DNA from 2 places in the Kineococcus rhizosphaerae genome. Region 2 is predicted to be linked to the other one. Evidence: predicted binding sites of a transcription regulator. Region 2 holds the regulator's gene; the other holds the start of a gene.
What was found. The regulator HrcA, encoded in region 2, represses chaperone genes, less so after heat shock. The targets are predictions, from matches to a motif close to GNTNGCACTCGGNNNNNCCGAGTGCNANC.
Positions count from the first base shown of each region.

Region 1: groL (chaperonin GroEL) is a predicted target of HrcA. The motif match lies at 3,059-3,087, and genes of this name have one in related genera.

Region 1 is NZ_PVZF01000009.1:86,263-92,276, reverse strand. It holds gene CLV37_RS17555 (extracellular solute-binding protein) at 1-1,108, shown strand, start outside; gene CLV37_RS17550 (carbohydrate ABC transporter permease) at 1,163-2,131, shown strand; gene CLV37_RS17545 (carbohydrate ABC transporter permease) at 2,133-3,017, shown strand; gene groL (chaperonin GroEL) at 3,268-4,893, shown strand; gene CLV37_RS17535 (hypothetical protein) at 5,077-5,460, shown strand; gene CLV37_RS17530 (suppressor of fused domain protein) at 5,465-6,014, opposite strand, start outside.
Region 2 is NZ_PVZF01000002.1:251,362-257,375, reverse strand. It holds gene CLV37_RS29295 (methyl-accepting chemotaxis protein) at 1-681, shown strand, start outside; gene dnaJ (molecular chaperone DnaJ) at 717-1,838, opposite strand; gene hrcA (heat-inducible transcriptional repressor HrcA) at 1,878-2,918, opposite strand; gene CLV37_RS05375 (DUF3097 domain-containing protein) at 3,061-3,927, shown strand; gene CLV37_RS05370 (DUF4870 domain-containing protein) at 3,950-4,375, shown strand; gene CLV37_RS05365 (LLM class F420-dependent oxidoreductase) at 4,359-5,399, opposite strand; gene CLV37_RS05360 (EVE domain-containing protein) at 5,384-5,836, opposite strand; gene hemW (radical SAM family heme chaperone HemW) at 5,893-6,014, opposite strand, start outside.

The DNA of each region.
Region 1 (6,014 bases), on a different contig from region 2:
CAAGGCCGCCCAGGGCATCACCGTCGAGATCGTCAACGTCCCCTACGACGGCTACCAGACCAAGCTGCGCCAGTCCGCGCAGGCGAACTCCCTGCCCGACGTCGCCAGCGCCCCGTCGCTGGACCCGATCTGGACCAACAAGCTCCAGGACCTCACCGCGGTCGCGACGAGCACCACCAACAAGATCGACGAGAAGCTCTACCAGAAGACCGACGACGGCAAGATCCTCACGATCCCCTCCGACATCACCGCGGCCGGGCTGTTCATCAACACCACCCTGTTCCAGAAGGCGGGCGTCGCCTACCCGACCGACCCGGCCAGCACGTGGACCTGGGACGAGTTCCTCGCCGCCGCCACCCAGGTGCGCACGGCGACGGGGTCCAAGTACGACCTCGTCTACGACGCCTCCCCGGCCCGCATCCGCGCCTTCGTCTACGAGCACGGGGCCAAGGGCTTCCAGCTCAACGAGAAGGGCACCGAGTACTCCGTCGACGACGCCACCACGGCGGTGCTGCAGAAGTTCGTCGACATCAACGACGACGTCGTCATGCCCAAGTCGGTCTGGACCTCCGGGGCCGACCCGAACGCCCTGTTCAAGAGCGGCCAGGTCGTCGCCTACTTCTCCGGCGTCTGGCAGGTCGCGGACTTCGCCGAGAGCATCACCCAGTTCGAGTGGGCCGCCGTGCCGACCCCGGCGCAGCCCACCCAGGCCACCGACATCAACACCGGCGGCAAGATCGTCGCCTTCGACAACGGCGACACCAAGGACGCGGCGATGAAGTTCGTCGAGTTCCTCTACGACCCCGCGAACTACGCGAAGGTCGCCGCCACGAACGGCTGGCTGCCCGTCGAGAACGACCTCGACATCACCTACCCGGGCACGAACCAGGCCGCGCTCGACGGCTACGCGCTGTACCAGAAGGAGATCCAGCTCGCCGACCCGATCTCCACCTCCGGGTCCGACGCGGGTGAGAAGCTGACCCTGGCGGGCAAGGCGATCACCACCGACCCCACCAAGGACGAGATGGGCAAGGCCATCAACGGTCAGCAGACCGTGGCCGAGACCGTCGCCAACATCGTCAAGCTGCTCAACGAGCAGATCGCCTGACGTCCCCGCCGGGCCCGGGGACACCCGGGCCCGGGCCCACCCCCAGGAGGTTCGATGCCCCCCAGCGCACCGGGTCCGGTCCCCGCGGCGGTCGGGGACGACCCCGCCGCCCTCGTGGCGACCCCCGCCGCCCGCTCGTCCCGCTCCACCCGCCGGCGGGCGGCGCGCTACCGCCTCGCGCCGCTGCTGTTCGTCGGCGTCAACGTGGTGCTCTTCGCCCTCTTCTTCGTCTGGCCCGCGATCACGGGGCTGTGGTACTCGTTCACGAGCTACACCGGGGTCGGGTCCGCGCCCTGGGTGGGGCTGGCGAACTACCAGAAGCTCTTCGCCGACTCCGCGTTCTACGCCGCGTTCGGCCGCACCGTCGTGTTCGCGGCGATGTCGGTGCCGCTGGTCTACGTCCTGTCGCTGTCCATGGCGGTGCTGCTGACCACCCCGCACGCCAAGGGCAAGACGGTCGCCCGGATCCTGTTCTTCGTCCCGTGGCTGATCTCACCGATCGTGGCCGGCGTCATCTGGCGGTGGATCTTCGGGGAGAACTTCGGCCTCGTCAACTACCTCATCACCTCCCTGGGCGGCAGCGCCGTCCCGTGGCAGTCGAACGCGAACCTGTCGCTGGTCGTCGTCGCCTTCGCGGGGGCGTGGGGCGGGACGGCGTTCAACATGCTGCTGTTCGTCGCCGCGCTGAAGAACGTGCCCACCTCCTACTACGAGGCCGCCTCCCTCGACGGCGCCTCGCCGTGGCAGCGCTTCCGGTACATCACCCTGCCGAGCATCGCGCCGACGTCGTTCATCGTGATCCTGCTGGGCAGCCTGGGGGCGATGAAGGAGTACGCGCTGCTGCAGTCCCTCAACGGCGGCGGCCCGGGCACGGAGAACAACCTCGTCGTGCAGTACATCTTCCGCACCGGCTTCCAGCAGGGCCAGATCGGCTACGCCAGCGCGGCGTCCTTCGTGCTGATGGCCGTGCTCATGGTCATCGCCTTCGCCCAGGTCCTCGTCAACCGACGCCGGGAGGCGTGAGATGGCCCTCTCCTCGCTGAGCCGCCCGACCCCGGCCGCGCGCCGCGCCGCGCGCACCCGCACCGACGCCTCGCCCTTCCGGGTCGTCAGCGCCACCACGCTGCTGTGGCTGCTGGCACTGCTCTACGGCTTCCCCGTGCTGTGGTTCGTGCTGTCGTCCTTCAAGCCCGCCGGGGACCTCTTCTCCTACCCCCTGACGCTGCTGCCGAAGACCTGGACGGTCTCCGGCTACGAGCAGGCGTGGACGAGCTTCAACTTCGCCGGGTACTTCACCAACACCCTGATCGTCGCGGTCGTCACGACGGTGCTCACCGTCACCGCCAGCGCCATGACGGGCTACGCGCTGGCCAAGTACTCCAACTGGTGGCTCAAGGCCTTCTTCATGTGCATCCTCGCCACGACGATGCTGCCGACCGAGGTCATCCTGTCCCCGTCCTTCCTGGTCGTGCGCGACCTGGGGCTCTACAACCACCTCGCCGGGATCATCGTCCCCTCGATCATCACCGCGACCGGGTGCTTCATGTTCCGGCAGTTCTTCACCACGGTGCCCGACGAGCTGCTGGAGGCGGCCCGGATCGACGGCTCGAACGAGCTGTCGACCTTCGTGCGCGTCATGCTGCCCATCGCCCGCCCGATCATGGTGACGCTGGCGATCTTCTCCTTCCAGTGGCGCTGGAACGACTACATCTGGCCGCTCATCGTGCTCAACGACCCGGGCAAGTTCACCCTGCAGATCGGGATCCAGAGCATCGTCGGGGCGCAGAACGTCAACTGGTCGGTGCTGCTGGGCGCCTCGGTCATCTCGATCGTCCCGCTGGTGGTCATCTACCTCGTCTTCCAGCGGTACGTCATGAACGCCGACATCAACGCCGGGCTCAAGGACTGAGCGCGCGGGCCCGTCCGCGGTGAGCGGACGGGCCACCGGGCGTTTGCACTCGGAGGGGGAGAGTGCCAACATTGGCGTTGGCACTCTCGAGTCGAGAGTGACAACAGCACCTCGACCCGGGAGCGAAGCTCCCCGGCCGGGGCGGTGAGGTCCGCAGGTCCCGGGGGACGTGACCCCGGGAGCGCGCGGCCGTCCGTCGCGGGCACCGCTCCAGCCACCCACGCCCGTTCTTCTGGGAGGAACACCAGGCATGAGCAAGATCATCGCCTTCGACGAAGAGGCTCGTCGCGGCCTCGAGCGCGGGATGAACCAGCTCGCTGACGCCGTCAAGGTCACGCTGGGGCCCAAGGGCCGCAACGTCGTCCTGGAGAAGAAGTGGGGCGCCCCCACGATCACCAACGACGGTGTCTCCATCGCCAAGGAGATCGAGCTCGAGGACCCCTACGAGAAGATCGGGGCCGAGCTCGTCAAGGAAGTCGCCAAGAAGACCGACGACGTCGCGGGCGACGGCACCACCACCGCCACCGTGCTGGCCCAGGCGCTCGTGCGCGAGGGTCTGCGCAACGTGGCCGCGGGCGCGAACCCGATGGGCCTCAAGCGCGGCATCGAGAAGGCCGTCGAGGCCGTGACCGAGCAGCTGCTGGCCGCCGCCAAGGAGGTCACCACCAAGGAGCAGATCGCGGCCACCGCCGGGATCTCCGCCGGTGACGCCTCCATCGGCGAGCTCATCGCCGAGGCGCTCGACAAGGTCGGCAAGGAAGGTGTCATCACCGTCGAGGAGAGCAACACCTTCGGCCTCGAGCTCGAGCTCACCGAGGGCATGCGCTTCGACAAGGGCTACATCTCGCCCTACTTCGTCACCGACGCCGAGCGTCAGGAGACGGAGCTCGAGGACCCGTACCTGCTGATCCTCAACTCCAAGATCTCGACCGTGAAGGACCTGCTCCCGCTGCTGGAGAAGGTCATGCAGTCGGGCAAGCCCCTCGTGATCGTGGCCGAGGACGTCGAGGGCGAAGCCCTGGCGACCCTCGTCGTCAACAAGATCCGCGGCACCTTCAAGTCCGTCGCCGTCAAGGCCCCGGGCTTCGGCGACCGCCGCAAGGCCATGCTCGGCGACATCGCCATCCTCACCGGTGGTCAGGTCATCTCCGAGGAGGTCGGCCTCAAGCTCGACACCGCGGACCTCGACCTGCTCGGCCGCGCCCGCAAGGTCGTCGTCACCAAGGACGAGACCACGATCGTCGAGGGTGCCGGCGACGCCGACGCCATCGCCGGCCGCGTGGGCCAGATCCGCGCCGAGATCGAGCGCAGCGACTCCGACTACGACCGCGAGAAGCTCCAGGAGCGTCTCGCCAAGCTGGCCGGCGGCGTGGCCGTCATCAAGGCCGGCGCGGCGACCGAGGTCGAGCTCAAGGAACGCAAGCACCGCATCGAGGACGCCGTCCGCAACGCGAAGGCCGCCGTCGAGGAGGGCATCGTCGCCGGTGGTGGCGTGGCCCTCATCCAGGCCGGCGTGCTCGCCTTCGACAAGCTCGACCTCGTCGGTGACGAGGCCACGGGCGCGAACATCGTCAAGGTCGCCATCCAGGCCCCGCTGAAGCAGATCGCCGTCAACGCCGGCCTCGAGGGCGGCGTCGTGGCGGAGAAGGTCAGCAACCTGCCCACCGGTCACGGCCTCAACGCCGCCACCGGCGAGTACGTGGACCTGCTCGGCGCGGGCATCAACGACCCGGTCAAGGTGACGCGCTCCGCGCTGCAGAACGCCGCCTCCATCGCGGCGCTGTTCCTCACCACCGAGGCCGTCATCGCCGACAAGCCGGAGAAGTCCGCTCCGGCCCCGGCCGGCGACGGTGGCATGGGCGGCATGGACTTCTGAGTCCAGCCCCACCCCGCACCACCTGATCCACCCGCGAGGGCGGTCCTCCACCCGGAGGGCCGCCCTCGTGGCGTTCTGCGCCCCCCTTTCCCCACGCGAAGCACACCTCGCGCCCTCTGAGAGCACTCCGGAGGGTCCGAGGTGTGCTTCGCGCGGGAAGGGGGGAGGGCTAGCGTTCCGGGGATGGCGACCTACGACGACGTGGCGCGGATCGCGGCCGGGCTGGCCGAGGTCGGCGAGGGCGAGCGCCGGGGCGGGCGCGCCTGGGCCGTGGCGGGGCAGGACTTCGCGTGGGAGCGGCCGTTCACGAAGGCCGACGTCAAGCGGTTCCGGGCCGCCGACCCGCCCGTCGAGGCGCCCGCGGGCCCGATCCTGGCCATCGCCTGCGCCGACCTCGCCGAGAAGGACGCCGTCCTCGCCCAGGGCGTGCCGGGCGTGTTCGACACGCAGCACTTCAGGGGCTACCCCGCCTACCTCGTGGCCCTGGAGCGGGTCTCGGACGAGGACCTGCGGACGGCGCTGCAGGACGGGTGGGCGGCGAAGGCCCCCGACCGGCTGCTGCCGTGAGGGCTCAGACGACCGCGTCGCGCCGCACGTCGTAGAACGGCAGCTCCGCGGCCTCGAACCGCTGCTCCAGGGCGTCGAGGCCGTGCTCGAGCAGGAACACCCGCTCGCTCTCGTGCACGGGGACGGCCTGCAGCCAGTGGACGTCGAGGTCGGGTGCGAGCGGGTAGCGGCTGAGGTGGTCGAAGTTGCCCGGCGTCGTGAGCAGCAGGTGCTCGGTGCGCCCGCCGAGCAGGTCGGCCACGATCCCGGGGAAGACCGTCCCCGGCGACAGCGGCCACGGTTCGCCGATGGCGGCGAACGCCGAGGCGACCAGCAGACCCGTCGCCAGCCGGCGCTCGACGTCCTCGAGCACCGTGACGAGCTCGACGCGCACGTCCGTGCTGCCCACCACGTTCGGGTACCGGTGCATGGACAGCGTCGAGACCGACGTGAAGCCCGGCGCGGGGGCGTCCACGGCCGTCATGACGTCCAGCAGCAGCGTCTCGTCGCGGCTGAGGAAGTCCTCGATCTCGGGCCGGCCGTCGGGGGCGAGCTGCTCCCCGACGAACCGCGCC
Region 2 (6,014 bases):
CTGGGTGGCCTGGGCGGGGCGTTCCGGCACTCCGCCTCGGCGATCAACTCCGGCCGCACCACGATGCAGGCGGGCAACGCCGCCGTCGAGGGGGCCCGGACGACGCGCCTGGCGCTGGCCGACGACTTCGAGGCGGGAGTGCTCGGCGTCTCCGAGCAGCTGGCCACGGCCTCGACCGAGCTCAGCGCGTCCGCGCAGGGTCTGGCGACGGCCGCGGGTGCGGCCAGCGAGGAGGCCGACCAGGCGGCGCTGACGATGCAGGCGCTCACCGAGGCCTCGCGCGAGATCCAGCAGGTCGTCTCGGTCATCGACGCGATCGCGGACCAGACGAGGCTGCTGGCGCTGAACGCGACGATCGAGGCGGCCCGCGCCGGGGAGGCCGGCAAGGGCTTCGCCGTCGTCGCGGCCGAGGTCAAGGAGCTGGCCGACCAGTCCGGGCGCGCCACCGAGCAGGTCAGCCAGCGCGTCGACAGCATCCGGCAGAACGCCCAGGAGGCCGTGCGCGCCATCACCGGCATCGGCGGCACCATCGTGGAGATGAACGGCCTCGTCGACGGCGTGCGCACCGCCGTCGACGGGTCGTCCGGCTGGGGCTCGGCGCAGGACACCACCGGGTTGTCGCAGCTGGCCGAGGAGCTGCGCACCCAGATCAGCGGGTTCCTGGCGGGGATGCGCGGCTGAGCCCCCCGCCGGGTCTGCCGGGCCCCTGCCGGTCCTCAGCGCCCGGAGAAGCGGTCCCGCAGCTTGGAGAAGACCCCCTGGTGGGCGGGTGAGAGCTTGCCGGAGGGGCGGACCTCCCCGCGCAGCTCGGCGAGGCGGCGCAGGAGCTCCTCCTGCTCGTCGTCGAGGTCGCGCGGGGTGACGACCTCGAGCTGGACGTGCAGGTCCCCGCGGCCCTGGGCGCGCAGGTGCTCGGCGCCCTTCTGCTTCAGGGTGACGGTCTCCCCCGCCTGGGCGCCGGGGCGCACGTCGACGTCCTCGGTGCCGTCGAGGGTCTCCAGCGGGATGGTCGCGCCGAGGGCGGCGGCCGTCATGGGCACCTGCAGGGTGCAGTGCAGGTCGTCGCCGGAGCGGGTGAACACCGGGTGGGGACGTTCGTGGATCTCGACGTAGAGGTCCCCGGGCGGGCCACCGGCGGTGCCGACCTCGCCCTGGGAGGCGAGCTGGATGCGGGTGCCGGTGTCGACGCCGGCGGGGATCCGGATCGTCAGGGGGCGGCGGGCGCGGACGCGTCCCTCGCCGGAGCACTCCAGGCACGGCGAGGGCAGGACCGTGCCGAACCCGTGGCAGGTGGGGCACGCCTGGGTCGTCATGACCTGGCCGAGCAGCGAGCGGACGACGCGCTGCACCGAGCCCTGGCCGTGGCAGATGTCGCACGTCTGCGGGCTCGTGCCGGGCTGGCAGCAGGTCCCCTTGCACGTGGGGCACAGGACCGCGGTGTCGACCTGGATGGAGCGCTCGCCGCCGAAGGCCGCCTCGGACAGGTCCACGTCGACGCGGATGAGGGCGTCCTGGCCGCGCTGGGTGCGGCTGGCCGGGCCCGCCCCGCGGCCGCCGGCGCCGCCCTGGCCGAAGAAGGCGTCCATGATGTCGGAGAACCCGAAACCCGCGCCGAAACCGCCCGGGGCGCCGCCGGCCCCGGGGCCGCCGCGGTCGTAGGCGGAGCGCTTGTCGGGGTTGGACAGCGTCTCGTAGGCCTGCGAGACCTCCTTGAACCGCTCCCCGGCGTCGGGGTTGACGTCGGGGTGCAGCTTGCGCGCCAGCTTGCGGTAGGCGCGCTTGATGTCCTCCGTCGACGCGTCCTTGGAGACGCCGAGGACGTCGTAGTAGTCGCTCACGAGGTCGGGGTTCTCCTGTCGGTTCTGATCACTGGGCGATCACTGAGCGAGGATGCGCGAGACGTAGCGGGAGACCGCCCGCACCGCGGCCATGGTCGTGGGGTAGTCCATGCGGGTCGGGCCCAGGACGCCGAGGCGGGCCAGCACCCCGTCCGAGCCGTACCCGCTGGTGACCACGGAGGTGCCGTCGAGGCCCAGGTGGAGGTTCTCGGCGCCGATGCGGACGGTGAGGGCGCCGCGCTCACCGGTGGGGTCCTCGGCCATCTCCTGCACGAGGCGCAGCAGGACGACGTGCTCCTCGAGTGCCTCCAGGACGCTGCCGAGGGAGGTGGCCAGGTCGGGCCCGGACTTGACGAGGTTGGAGGTGCCCGCGATGACCACGCGTTCCTCCAGCGAGGCCGTCAGGCAGTCCCCGAGCGCCGCTGCCACCTCGGCGGCGATCGCGAGGTCGGCGGGCGGCGTCTGCTGCACGAGGTCGGTCAGCCCGTCGCGGGCCTCCCGCAGCCGCTTGCCGGCGACGGTGGCGTTGACCCGGGTGCGCAGCGCGGCCAGGGACACCCCGAGGGACTCGACGTCGACGGCGGAGCGCACGTCCAGGACCCGCTGCTCGACGCGGCCGGAGTCGGTGATGAGCACGAGCAGGGCGCTGCGCCCGCCGACGCCGACGAGCTCGACGTGCCGGACGGTGGCCCGCGTCAGGGACGGGTACTGCACGACGGCGGCCTGCCGGGTGATCTGGGCCAGCAGGCGCACGGTGCGGTCGACGACGTCGTCGAGGTCGTCGGCGCCGTGCAGGAAGGTCTCGATGGCCCGCTTCTCGGCCGGGCTCATGGGTTTGACGGTGGCGAGGCGGTCGACGAAGAGCCGGTAGCCCTTGTCGGTGGGGATGCGGCCGGCGCTGGTGTGGGGCTGGGTGATGTAGCCCTCGTCCTCCAGCACGGCCATGTCGTTGCGGATGGTGGCCGGGGAGACCCCCAGCTGGTGGCGTTCGACGAGCGTCTTCGAGCCGACGGGTTCGTGGCTGGAGACGTAGTCCTCGACGATGGCGCGCAGCACGGCGAGCCTGCGGTCGTCGCTCATCCGTCCCTCCCTGCGGGCGATCCTGGTGCCACTCCCGGTGGCACCCCTGTTGGCACTCCTGACCCGTGAGTGCCAAGTCTAGGCGCTCCCGCGGCCGGGGCGCCTCCCCCGTCCACCCCTCGCGCGTCGTTACCGTGCCCGGGTGACCCGGTACGACGACAGGTACGGCGCGGACGTGCTCTCCGCCGACCCCCACGCCCGTTCCCACCTGAAGCCGACGCACCGCGACGAGCCCGCCGTGCGGGGGCTGGTGGTCGAGGACGTCGACACCGGCTGGGTCGGCGCCGTCGTGCGCGTGGAGAAGAGCGGCGGGGTCCACGTCGTCGTCCTGGAGGACGCGAAGGGCAGGACCCGCACCTTCCCGCTGGGGCCGGGCTTCTGGGTCGAGGGGCAGCCGGTGCGCCTGGTCGCCCCGAAGGCCGCGGGCCCGGTCCGGCCCACCCGCACGGCGTCGGGGTCGGTCGCCGTGCCCGGCGCGGGCGCCCGCACGGCCCGCGCCTCGCGGATCCTCGTCGAGGGCCGGCACGACGCCGAGCTCGTCGAGAAGGTCTGGGGCGACGACCTGCGCGTGGAGGGCGTCGTCGTGGAGATGCTCGACGGCGTCGACGACCTCGACGCCGCGATCCGCTCCCACGCACCGCGGCCGGGCCGGCGGATCGGGGTGCTGGTGGACCACCTGGTGCCGGGGTCGAAGGAGTCGCGGATCGTCGCGAAGGTCGGCGCGAACCCGCACGTGCTCGTCCTGGGGCACCCGTTCATCGACGTCTGGCAGTCGGTGCGCCCGCAGCGGCTGGGCTGGACGACGTGGCCGACGATCCCGCGCGGGCAGGACTGGAAGCACGGCGTCCTGGCCGAGCTCGGCTGGCCGCACGCCACCCAGGCCGACGTCGCGCACGGCTGGAAGCGGATCCTGGGGACCGTGCGCACCTACGCCGACCTCGAGCCGGCGCTGCTGGGCCGGGTGGAGGAACTCGTCGACTTCGTGACCGCGGACCTGGCGGACCGCTGAGGGACGCGTCAGGATCGAGACCGTGAGCCAGCCTCCGCACCCGCCGCAGAACCGGCCCCCGTACCCGCCGCAGCACCACGCCCCGGCGCCGTTGTCGCCGTCCGACGAGCGGATGTGGGGCATGTTCGCGCACCTGTCCGCGATCGCGGCGAGCTTCGTGACGCTGCCGCCCCTCGGGCCGCTGATCGTCTTCCTGGTCTTCAAGGACCGCAGCGGGTTCGTGCGCGGGCACAGCGCCGAGGCGCTGAACATGACGATCTCACTCGTGATCTACGAGATCGGGCTGTTCGTCGTGTGCTCGGTCCTCGCGCTGGTCACGTTCGGCCTGGCCTACGTCCTCATGGTCGTGCCCGGGGTCCTGGCCCTGGTGTTCACCATCCTGGGGGCCGTCGCGGCGAACCAGGGCCGGGTCCACCGCTACCCGCTGATCATCAGGATGGTGCGCTGACCGCGCGCAGGTCCGCCACCGGGTCGGGCCCCATCGGCGCCAGCGCGACCGTCGTGACCCCGGCCCGTTCGTAGTCCTGCAGCCTCGAGCGCACGTGCGCGGGCGAGCCGACCAGGGCCGTGGCCTCGAGGAAACCCTCGGGGACCCGCTGCGCCGCCTCGTCCTTGCGGCCCGCGAGGAACAGGTCCTGGACCTCGTCGACCGCGTCGGCGAAACCCAGCCGCCGGCCCAGGTCGGCGTAGAAGTTCTGCTCGCGCGAGCCCATGCCCCCGACGTAGAGGGCGACGAGGTGGCGCACCGGGAGTTCGGCCTCGGCGCGCGCCGCACCCGTCGCCCCCGTCAGGACCAGCGGGACGTTGGCGGTCACGGCGAAGCCCTCCGCCGGGCGGGTGCGCCGGGAGAACCCGGCCCGCAGCCGGTCGAAGGACTCCGCCGCGTTCTCCGGGACGAGGAACGACGGCAGCCACCCGTCGGCGATCTCCCCGGCCAGTTCCACGTTGCGGGGACCGACGGCGGCGAGGTGGATCGGCAGGTCCGCCCGCGGGGCGGGCTGCATGAGCTTGAGCGGGATGCCGGGACCGCCGGGCAGCGGGAGTTCCAGGTGCTGCCCGGAGAACCGCGACTCCCGGCGCGCCAGCAACTGCCGCACGACGGCGACGTACTCGCGGGTGCGGGCCAGCGGCCTGGAGAACCGCTGCCCGTACCAGCCCTCCGCGACCTGCGGGCCCGAGACCCCGAGCCCGAGCTGGAAGCGGCCGCCGGACAGGCCGTCGAGCGTGGCGGCCGTCATGGCCGTCGAGGCGGCCGCGCGCGCCGGCACCTGCAGGACGGCCGAGCCCAGGCCGATGCGCGTCGTCTGCCCCGCGAGCCAGCCCAGGACGCTCACGGCGTCGGTGCCGTACGCCTCGGCCACCCACACCGAGGAGAACCCCGCGTCCTCGGCGGCGCGGGTGAGTTCGAGCGCTCTGCGGGCCGCGGGCCCCACGGGGCCGGTGAGGTATCCGAGGGTCAGGCCGAGGTCCATGCCGGAACGGTACCGGCGGCCATCCGCGCCCGCAGGAGCCCGACGTCGTGCAAGGACAACGGGAGCAGCCCGCGGCGCAGCGCGTACCCCCAGTTCGGGGTGCTCGTCAGGTCGAGGTGGTCCTTCACCTCGTCCAACGGCAGTTCCTCGACGTCGAGCCAGGACACGCGGCGGCGGAACGGGCGGAACGAGGTGCCCGGGTACATCGCCCCGTCGTGCTGGAACGTCGCGTCGTCGGCCACGACGCCCAGTGCCGTGAACGCGCGCAACGGGGTCCTGCCGCCCATCGTCTCGGCGGGCGAGTAGTAGGCGAAACCGTCCCCGCGGCGCATCCGGTCCAGGCCGTGCCGCTTGCCGTGCTGGACCTGGGCGAAACCCCCCGCGACGCCGAGGCGGACGTGGGCGGCGCTGACGACTCCGAGCCATGCGTTCTCCATGGACCCCAGGATCCCGGCTGAACACGACACCTCCTGTCAGGTTCAGACGGGCGGGTTCACTCCAGGAGCCGGCGCACCACGGCGTCGGCCAGCAACCGGCCCCGCCGGGTCAGCGCGACGCGCCCGCCGGCGGCCGGTTCCAGCAACCCGTCCAGCAGCAGTTGCGCCGCCTGCGTCC